3 regions of the Rhodococcus sp. MT28 genome follow, and region 1 is predicted to be linked to each of the others. Evidence: riboswitches for the same ligand, from Rfam matches in the RefSeq annotation. Region 1 holds a riboswitch; each other region holds the start of a gene.
The links. Region 1 has a riboswitch for thiamine pyrophosphate ahead of thiO (glycine oxidase ThiO). Riboswitches for the same ligand answer to the same signal wherever they lie in the genome.
Positions count from the first base shown of each region.

Region 2: it holds a riboswitch for thiamine pyrophosphate, as region 1 does, so the genes downstream of both, AC1Q6C_RS25095 (3-oxoacyl-ACP reductase) here and thiO (glycine oxidase ThiO) in region 1, are expected to answer to the same signal.
Region 3: it holds a riboswitch for thiamine pyrophosphate, as region 1 does, so the genes downstream of both, AC1Q6C_RS28040 (TenA family protein) here and thiO (glycine oxidase ThiO) in region 1, are expected to answer to the same signal.

Region 1 is NZ_JBXAFD010000004.1:378,904-382,204, forward strand. It holds gene AC1Q6C_RS18185 (ABC transporter ATP-binding protein) at 1-4, opposite strand, end outside; gene AC1Q6C_RS18190 (thiazole synthase) at 134-886, opposite strand; gene thiS (sulfur carrier protein ThiS) at 879-1,094, opposite strand; gene thiO (glycine oxidase ThiO) at 1,091-2,170, opposite strand; TPP riboswitch at 2,170-2,316, opposite strand; gene thiE (thiamine phosphate synthase) at 2,343-3,038, shown strand; gene AC1Q6C_RS18210 (hypothetical protein) at 3,287-3,301, shown strand, end outside.
Region 2 is NZ_JBXAFD010000007.1:35,478-38,778, forward strand. It holds gene AC1Q6C_RS25085 (AurF N-oxygenase family protein) at 1-241, opposite strand, end outside; gene AC1Q6C_RS25090 (DoxX family protein) at 345-785, opposite strand; TPP riboswitch at 924-1,017, shown strand; gene AC1Q6C_RS25095 (3-oxoacyl-ACP reductase) at 1,035-1,799, shown strand; gene AC1Q6C_RS25100 (LLM class flavin-dependent oxidoreductase) at 1,799-3,079, shown strand; gene dinB (DNA polymerase IV) at 3,076-3,301, opposite strand, start outside.
Region 3 is NZ_JBXAFD010000010.1:28,652-31,952, forward strand. It holds gene AC1Q6C_RS28035 (carboxylesterase/lipase family protein) at 1-973, opposite strand, end outside; TPP riboswitch at 1,078-1,173, shown strand; gene AC1Q6C_RS28040 (TenA family protein) at 1,161-1,904, shown strand; gene AC1Q6C_RS28045 (ABC transporter substrate-binding protein) at 1,904-2,932, shown strand; gene AC1Q6C_RS28050 (ABC transporter permease) at 2,910-3,301, shown strand, end outside.

The DNA of each region.
Region 1 (3,301 bases):
TCATGAGGAGAACTTTGCCCTACCGGCAATGACCAGCACATCGGCCACAGGTCTAGTTCCGAGTGGTACTCAGGTAGGACACGAAGCCGGACAATCTGGGCATAACCCTGAGAAAACACCCGGAAATGGTCCGTCAGGACGATGCTTGGGCCCAGAACCGCTTGGGAATCCGGCCGGCGTGACGCGCTTCGAAACCTGCTACCACTGCGTGCCGCATCGCCGACGCCATCAACGCGGGATTCTTGGCCCGCGTCACCGCTGTCGCAAGTAGGACGGCGTCGCAGCCCAACTCCATGGCAAGGGTGGCGTCGCTGGCCGTTCCGATTCCGGCGTCGAGGATGACGGGCACGCCGGCGCGCTCGACGATCATCTCGATATTGTGCGGATTCGCGATACCCAGCCCTGTCCCGATGGGTGAACCGAGCGGCATGACTGCCGCGCAGCCGACCTCTTCGAGGCGAAGCGCCAGCACCGGATCGTCCGTCGTGTACGGCAGGACGGTGAATCCGTCGTCCACCAATTGTTCTGCGGCGGAGACGAGTTCGATTGCGTCGGGCAGCAGAGTCCGCTCGTCGGCGATGACTTCGAGTTTGACCCAGTTCGTCTCGAGCGCTTCGCGTGCCAACTGCGCCGTCAGGACCGCTTCGGCGGCGCCCCGACACCCGGCGGTGTTCGGCAACGGTTCGATTCCGAGGCGACGAAGCAGGTCCAGAACGCCGGTGCCGCCGGCCGCGTCGACTCGCCGCATCGCGACGGTGGTCAGTTCGGTACCGGAGGCGACAAGCGCTTCCTCGAGGACCGCAAGGTTGGCGGCGCCGCCTGTCCCCGTGATGAGCCGGGAACCGAAACTGCGGCCCGCGATAGTGAGAAGGTCCTGCTCAGCCACCCTGCACCGCCGTGAGGATCTCGATTTCCCAACCACGTCCGACGGATTCGTCCCAACGCCCGCGAGGAAAGAGCGCACCGTCGACGGCGACGGCGATGCCTTTGCTCGGCAACTCGAGGTGCGTCAGAAGTTCGGTCACCGTGACTGCTCGATCGAACTCGAGATCTTCGCCGTTGACGGTGATCCCGATCGGGACCTGCTCACTCATGAATTTTCCTTAGCTACTGCGAACCGCTCGGGTTCGGTTCCTTTTACCTCGACCAAAGATGTGCCGTTCAGCAACGCGACCGTCGCATCGGCGGTGACGGGCGTCAGCAGGACTCCGTTGCGGCCGTGCCCGGTGGAGACGACAACACGATCGGACACGCGCCCGATCAACGGCAGGTTGTCCGGCGTCATGGGACGCAGACCTGCCGCGCACTCGTACAGTTCGTATTCGCCGATCGCCGGCATCAGTGCCTCGGCGTCGTTGATCAGGTCCCGTACTCCGGCCATCGTGACCTGTGTGTCCTCACCAGACTCGTATTGTGTTGCGCCGACGACGATTCCGTCACCGCGCGGGACGAGGTAGGCGGGCCGCCCGTGGACGCTTCCGCGGATGGTGCGGCTGGGCGCCGGGGTGACTCCAGGCCTACTGCGCAAGCGAAGGATTTCGCCCTTGACCGGGCGTACCGGTAGCCCGGGCCACAGCTTGGGTGACGCGATACCGGCGGTGAGCACTGTCTGATCGGTATCGAGTTCGGCGAGGTCGTCGACGGCCCGCGCGATCAATTCGACGCCGGATTCCGCACAGGCCTTCTGCAACGCCGCCAGCAGAAGTCTGTTGTCGACGGCGGACTCACCGACAGCCATCAACCCCGACCGGATGCCCCGGCCCAGCATCGGTTCGAGTTCACGGATGCGCGCGCGACCGAGAACTTCGAGTTCGTGCCCCTGCGAGCTCACCCACTCGGCGATGGTCTGCAGGTCCTGCGCGTCGGCAGCGTCGAGTGCAACCGTCAGCGAGCTGTCCGCGGTGAAGACCGATTGCCCGAATTTTCCGAGCTCCTCGCCGAACGTCGGCCACCGTTCCAGGGACGCTGCACCGATTGTCAACGCGGTTTCTTCACCCGGCCAGCCTTCGGAAAGCGGGGCAAGCATTCCGCCCGCCACCCACGAAGCACCTGATCCAATGGACGGGTCGTACAACCGAACGGCCCACCCGTCGCGGGCTGCTCGCCACGCGATAGCGAGACCGATGACACCGCCGCCGACAACCGACACCGTACGAGCGTGTGTACTCACGAAACTCCACCTCCACTTCCTGCGCCGGCATGATCCGGGTCAGGTCTGACGGTCGGGATCTGGTCGCGATCCCCTCTCAGCCCTACGAACCTCGCAGTCACGACAAAAAGTGACGACGACGTTTCAGGACTCCCGTGTCGAACCTTGCTCCCTAGAGGCTACCGTTTGCTCCGTGCACCCCACACATCCCAGTAACGACATCGACCGGCGCGAGCGCCTGGCAGCAGCACGGCTGTACCTGTGCACCGACGCGCGCCGCGAGAAAGGCGACCTCGCGCAGTTCGCCGAGGCAGCATTGTCCGGCGGAGTCGACATCATCCAATTGCGTGACAAAGGCTCTGCCGGTGAGCGCGAGTTCGGCCCGCTCGAGGCCAAGGACGAACTGGTGGCGCTGGGCATTCTCGCGACCGCAGCGCGACGCCACGGCGCATTGTTGGCCGTCAACGATCGCGCGGATCTCGCGATGGCTTCCGGCGCCGACATCCTCCACCTCGGCCAGAACGACATTCCCGTCCCCTACGCGCGAACCGTTGTCGGTGAAGACGTAGTCATCGGCCGTTCGACGAGCAGTCGCGCGCAGGCGAGTCTGGCCGCCATCGAAGAGGGCGTCGACTACTTCTGTACCGGGCCGGTCTGGGCGACACCGACCAAACCGAATCGAAGTGCGTCCGGTTTGGAACTGGTTCGATCGACCGCCGACGCCGCACCGCCGCGGCCCTGGTTCGCGATCGGCGGCATCGACGAGGAACGTCTGCCAGAGCTGCTCGACGCCGGCGCCACGCGCATCGTCGTCGTGCGTGCAATCACGCAAGCATCGGATCCCCAGGCGGCCGCGCAACGCCTCGCCGCAGCCGTCGCTGGGCGCTGAAAGCCGGTAACTGGCGTTCGTCAAGTGTTTGCCGGGCGATTTCCGCACAGTTACGGGTCAGCACGCCTGACTCGAATTATGAACGGAAGTTGTCCGATCAGACAACAAACTCCCAGTTCCTAGGTGCGATTGGATGTCCGAAAAGTCGGATTAAGTGATCTTGCTCACAGTTGCTTCGATTGCGTGTCACATCCCATTCGGTTTGTTGTAGTTTACCTCCAGTTACTAACTGAACCTAGGAGCACTAAATGGGATCCCTCGAC
Region 2 (3,301 bases), on a different contig from region 1:
GCCACATTCCCATGGCGATTCGACGCTCCAACGACTGATCCTGGTACCACTGCGTCGCCCCGAGGGGGTCCGACACGGACGAGAGCACCCATCTCGGATCATGCGGATCGATCGCGAACTCTGGTGAATCCCAGTCGATGTCGAGATAGGGATCGAAACTGCGGGCAACTGAGCCCTCGGACAAAGTCTGCAGTACCTGGTGGTACGGCTTTTCCACTTCGATCGACGCTGACCGAGCCATCGGTGTCTCCTCACGGCCAGTCCGTCGATTGCAGTCGACGGACTTGAATGAGGTCAAACATAATGGGACACCGCGTCCCACGCAACCCCCTCGGGGGCCTATTTCAGGCCCGACGCAGCGGGATGATCTCGCGAACCTTCTCGTCCCGGAGATACAGTCCCGCCCACATGACGATTCCGGTGTAGACGGCAAACAGGGTCGTGCTCAGCAGAGGCTGTTCAGCTCGAAGGTTGGTCAACACCGCTCCCCCCAGGTAACCGGTGAGCAGAATCGCGCCGAGTATCGACGTTCGCGGAATCACGTACAGCGCAAGGCAGATCAGTTGCACCACCCCAGCCGTCAATGCCAGCGAGTCCGGCAACCCAAGTTCAGCCGACGCATCCTTGACTGTCTGAAGGTTGAGAATGTGGATGATGCCGTCGAAGAGCATGAAAACGACGAACAGCCCACTCAGGACGTATCCGAGCTTGCGAGCCGTGGCCGAAGGTGTCGTCGTCGTGGCGTTACCGGAAACAGTTTCGTTGTGGACGGGCTGGGTGGTCATCGGAATCTCCTGGGGCGAAGGCGAGCGGCCGGTTGCCACTTCGCTTGCAATTACGACTCCCGAGCGATCGAAAACTCATCGCGCCGGCCGTTACAACGCACCCGGCGTTCAGGACGATTCACCGCTCGTGGTCTGATGGTCGGTGACACGGGGTGCCGAAAAAGTCGGCTGAGATCAGACCCGATGAACCTGACCAGTTAGCACTGGCGGAGGGATGTCGACATGACCGAACAGCAATTTCAGCGCGCATTGAACCTGGACGAGCAGATCGTTCTGATCACCGGTGGCGCCCGCGGGCTCGGCGCCGCACTGAGCCGAGCATTCTCCCGCTCGGGGGCCCGGGTGATCGTGAACTACAACAAGAGCCGTGACACCGCCGAGACCCTGGTCACCGAACTGGGTGAGGATCGAGCCTTCGCAGTCCAGGCGGACGTGACGGACCGCAGTTCCGTCGACCAGTTGTTCTCCGCTGCACGCGAGAGATTCGACGCACCGATCTCGACCGTGGTCGACAATGCACTGGTCGACTTCTCGTTCAACGGCGATGCCCGGCCGAACGCGGACACGATCACCTGGGCCGACTTCGACTCTCAACTACGCGGAGCTGTTGCCGGAACACTCAATACCACCCAGGCAGCGCTACCAGGCATGCGCGAACTCGGCTTCGGCCGAATCATCACTGTCGGAACCAATCTGGTCCAGAATCCGGTAGTTCCGTACCACGACTACACCGCTGCCAAGGCCGCACTGTTGGCACTGACACGGACGCTGTCCGCCGACCTCGGTCCGGACGGGATCACAGTCAACATGGTCTCGGGCGGCTTGCTCCGCACCACCGATGCGAGCGCCGCAACACCGGAAGCCGTGTTCGACATGATCGCGGCAAGCACTCCCCTGCGCCGAGTCACCACGCCGGACGAATTTGCCGACGCTGCACTCTTTTTCGCCTCACCATGGTCACGGGCCGTGACCGGCCAGAACCTGGTTGTCGACGGCGGACTCGTCAAGAACTGATGGGCGCACAGCTGCGGATAGGTGCGTTCCTGCTCGGTTGCGGACATCACAGTGCGGCATGGCGTCATCGCGACTCACCGGTCGAAAGTCTCGGCGGCATCACGTATTACGAGTCGCTCGCCCAGATCGCCGAACGCGGCAAGCTGGACGCCGTCTTCTTCGCTGACGGTCACAGTGTTCGCGAACCCGAGTCGGGTGCGTCGTGGTTTCTCGAGCCGATCACCGCATTGACTGCCATGGCGCGAGCGACAGCGGACATCGGCCTGGTGACCACCATTTCCACCACTTTCTACACGCCATTCCACGCGGCACGACTGTTGGCCTCGCTCGACCACATCAGCGGCGGACGGGCCGGCTGGAACGTCGTGACCTCGATGTTCGACCAGGAGGCGCGCAACCACGGACTCGAGGCGATGCCCGATCACGCCTCCCGATATGAACGAGCCGACGAATTTGTCGAAGTGGCCCTCGCATTGTGGGATTCGTGGTCGGAAGACGCGCTGATCCTCGACCGGGCGGGACGTTTTGCCGACGCAGGCAAGATTTCTCGCATCGATCACGACGGCAAGCATTTTCGTGTCGACGGCCCGTTGACGGTTCCTCGATCCCCGCAGGGCAGACCGGTTTTGTTTCAGGCCGGGGCGTCCGAGCAGGGTCGCGATCTGGCGGCGCGTCGCGCCGAGGCAATCTATTCGGTTGCCTACGACTTACCCAGCGCACAGGCCTACTACGCGGACGTGAAATCGAGAATCGAGCGAGCCGGCCGGGATTCGAGTTCGGTCGCCGTGATGCCGGGACTGGTCACCTACGTCGGCAGCACCGTCGCCGAGGCCAGGGCGAAGAAGGCCGAACTCGATCTCCTGCTGCCCACCGAACAGTCGATACGCCAACTCTCGTTGTTCACCGGACAGGATTGCGAGAACTGGGATCTCGACGGGCCCGTGCCCCCGTTGCCTCCACTCGAAGCGTTCACCGGGCCGCAGGGCCGCTACGCCACTATTTTGCGGATCGTCGAGAAGGACGCACCGACTGTGCGGGAACTCCTCGGGACGCTCGCTGCGGGTGGTGGTCACGCAACGATGATCGGAACACCGGAGTCGATTGCCGACGAGATGGGATCCTGGTTGAACGGCCGCGGTGCCGACGGTTTCAATCTGATGCCGCCGACCTATCCGCAGGGCCTGGAAGATTTTGTCGATCACGTGATTCCAGTGCTGCAGGCGCGTGGGTTGTTCCGTCGCGAATACGAGGGAGCGACTCTGCGAGAAAACCTCACCTAGTCCGGCAGTAGCGGCACCGACAGATCCGGATCGCGTCCCAGGAGCACTCCCCTCGTGAGGGCCGCGGAGCCGAACTTCTTCCGGACACTGTCCATTGCCGAGTCGAGGGCGGCAGTGTCCGGACCCGCGAATCCTGGACCGTCGAAGGGCAATTCGAGTTGTTCGGCGCCGTCCCGATCCAGGTTGGAGACAGCGACACCGATCAACGTGATGCCCTTGTCC
Region 3 (3,301 bases), on a different contig from region 1:
CGTCCTTGTTGGAACCGATGATCAGTGGGATTCGGTGCGCGTAACCCTTCTGGAAAGCCGCAACCGGGTAGTGCGGCACCAGATCGCGATCGACAACGGGTGCCATCGCCAAAGTTCCCGGAATCCGGGTCGGAATTTCGTTGACCAAATCATCGCTTGCCTTGACGAGCAGTTCCAGATCCGTGGTCAGCAGATCGCCTGCGTCTTCGGGGTCGATCGAGAGCAGTTCGAGAAACCGCTCCGCCACGGTCTTGGCGCGCTCGGCCCCGTAGACGGAGGTCGCGGGCGGACTCTGGGCAATCGCACGATGGAACAGACCTTCGGCGCTCGGACAGGTCATGAGCGTCGTGATGGATCCTGCGCCGGAGGACTCACCGAACACGGTCACCGCACTCGGGTCACCACCGAAGGCGTCGATGTTGTCTCGAACCCATTCGAGTGCCGCAATCTGGTCTCGCAGACCACAGTTCGATTCGAAAACAGTATCCGCGGTGGAGAATGCAGACAGGTCCAGGAATCCGAGTGCGCCGACGCGATAGTTGAAGGAGACGAGAACGACGTCACCGGTTTCAGCCAGATGACGGCCGTCGTAGATCGTTTGGGCGGCGGATCCGAGGCAGTAGGCGCCGCCGTGAATCCACACCATCACCGGTCGCGGCGTGCCGTCGGGTCGCGGGGCCCAGACGTTGATCGACAGGCAGTCCTCGTCGATTTTGAAGGCCCGATCGATCGGAACCGCCGGACTCTGGCCTTGCGGCGCGATCGGCCCGAACTCACGACAGTCGCGCACCCCGTCCCACGGCTGTGCGGGTTGTGGCGCTCGGAACCTCCGCTCACCCACCGGCGCCGCTGCGTAGGGCATGCCCTTCCACGCGAATACACCGCCATCCGGATACCCGCGGGCTTCTCCGCCTCGCGCCCGGATCACCAGAGTTCCGTCCTCGCCGAGATTTGGTCGAACGTCGGTCTCCATGTCTGAATCCCCTCCCGACCCGCGCGTGTGGCAATCAAGACCAAACCTACCAATCTCGGACGGGTGTGCGCCGAGTACACAACCCCTCGGTGTTAAGGTCGCCTAGTTCTGACACGGGGTGCTCCGCATGGGCGGGGCTGAGAACACACCCGGGAACCTGATCAGGTAATGCTGACGAAGGGATGTCATGGCTACTACGCAGCCTGCATACAATTCTGCCGAAAACTCGGTGGCCACAGCGCCGTCGACGGATCGGTTCACAGATCGACTCTGGGCCGAGACGAAGGCCCTCCGCGAGTCGATCGACTCACTGGAGTTCCTCCGCCGCCTCGGCGACGGAACATTGCCTCTCGACGCGTTCCGCACGTACATCGAGCAAGACAAGCTTTATCTCGAGGGGTATTCGAAAGCGTTGTCCCTGGTCGCGGCCCATGCCCCGGATCCGCAGTCCGCGGGCTTCTGGTCGAATTCCGCGTCCACGGCAGCGACAGTGGAATCTGCGCTTCACGACGGACTTCTCACCGGTGGAATTCTTCCAGCGGGATCGGGAAGGCTCGAGCATTCGCAGGCCTGCCTGGGATACGTCTCGTATCTGACGGCGACTGCAGCAACTGCGCCTTACCCGGTCTCCGCAGCGGCAGTACTCCCCTGCTTCTGGATCTACGCCGAGGTCGGCCGCGATCTTGCCGCTTCAGCGCGCGAGGTACTCGACGCCGATCCGTCGCATCCGTACGCACAGTGGGTCACGACCTACGACGCACCCGAATTCCACGAGTCGGTGGCGCAGGCCCGCGTGCTGGTCGATGCTGCGGCCGAAGCTGCCACCGAGACAGAGCGTGAGGCGATGAGTGAAGCATTCCGCATCGCCAGCCGCTATGAGCTGATGTTCTGGGATTCCGCACTCCACCAGCAGCCTTGGCCGGCGTCGTGATGTCGTTTGCGGCGCTGCGCCGCACGCTTGCCACGTCTGCCGCGATCGCAGCCGCGTTCACAGTTCTGACCGGATGCGCCTCTGACACCGGCTCTTCCGACGGGACCATTCGGTTCGCACTCGACTGGACACCGAACACGAACCACACCGGTTTGTACGTAGCACTCCAAGAGGGCTACTTCGAGGACGCCGGCCTGGACGTCTCGATCCTGCCGTACAACAACACCTCGCCCGACACCCTGGTCGATGCCGGCAATGCGGAGTTCGGCATCAGCACACAGAGTCAGGCCACGTTCGCCCGTGCAGCCGGCGCCGCCACGACGTCCGTCATCGCGCCACTTCAGCACCGCGCCACCGGCATCGGCGTGAAGGCGGATCGTGCGGACATCACGCGCCCACGTGATCTCGACGGGAAGACGTACGCCGGGTTCGGTGATCCCGGCGAAGTCGAAACGCTGCAGCAGATCATCCGCAACGACGGCGGGACCGGGAACTTCACGACGGTCACGCTCGGAACTTCCGCGTACGAAGCCGTGTACTCGGGCCAGGCAGACTTCACCGTCTCCTACTTTGCTTGGGAAGGCCTCGAAGCGGAGCGAAACGGAACTCCGATGCGGTACTTCCAGTACACCGATTACGGCTTCCCCGATGCGTATTCGATCGTGATCAACGGCAACCAGCAGTGGTTGAAGGACCATCCCGACGAGGCACGCAAGTTCGTCAAAGCCGTTCAACGCGGATATCAGACTGCTGCCGACAACCCGGACCAGGCCGCGCAGGATCTCATCGACGCGAACCCCGGAGCTTTCACCGACGAAGACCTCGTGCGTGAGAGTCAGCGGATGCTCGCCGCCGACTACATGAAAGACGTCAACGGCGTTGTGGGCGCCCAGAATCTCGAAACCTGGTCGGGTTATTCGGGATTCCTCTTCGAGAACGGATTGCTCGCCGGACCCTACGGGAAGCCGTTGACCCAGAAGCCGGACTGGTCGGAGTACTTCACCAATGAGTATCTCGACGCGTCCTGACGTGAGCGGACGGTTGGTCTCGACCATGCGGCGGGCGCTTCCCGCGCTCGCCGTGGTGGTGCTCCTCGTGGCGGCGTGGCAGGTCTACGTCGAGATCAGTGGGATTCGGCCGCAAGTACTTCCGTCTCCGGGGCGCGTTCTGTCCCAGGGGTGGGACAACCGCGAGATCATCTCCGGCCACGCCTGGTCGACATTGCAGGTCACGTTGGTCGGCTTCACTGTTTCATTGGTGTTGGCCTGGATTCTTGCTGTGGTCGTGGACTTTTCGCCGTGGTTGTCACGCGCGCTGGTACCACTTTTCGTCGTCTCGCAGACGCTGCCGATCATCGCCATCGCGCCGCTGATGATCATCTGGTTCGGCTTCGGGCT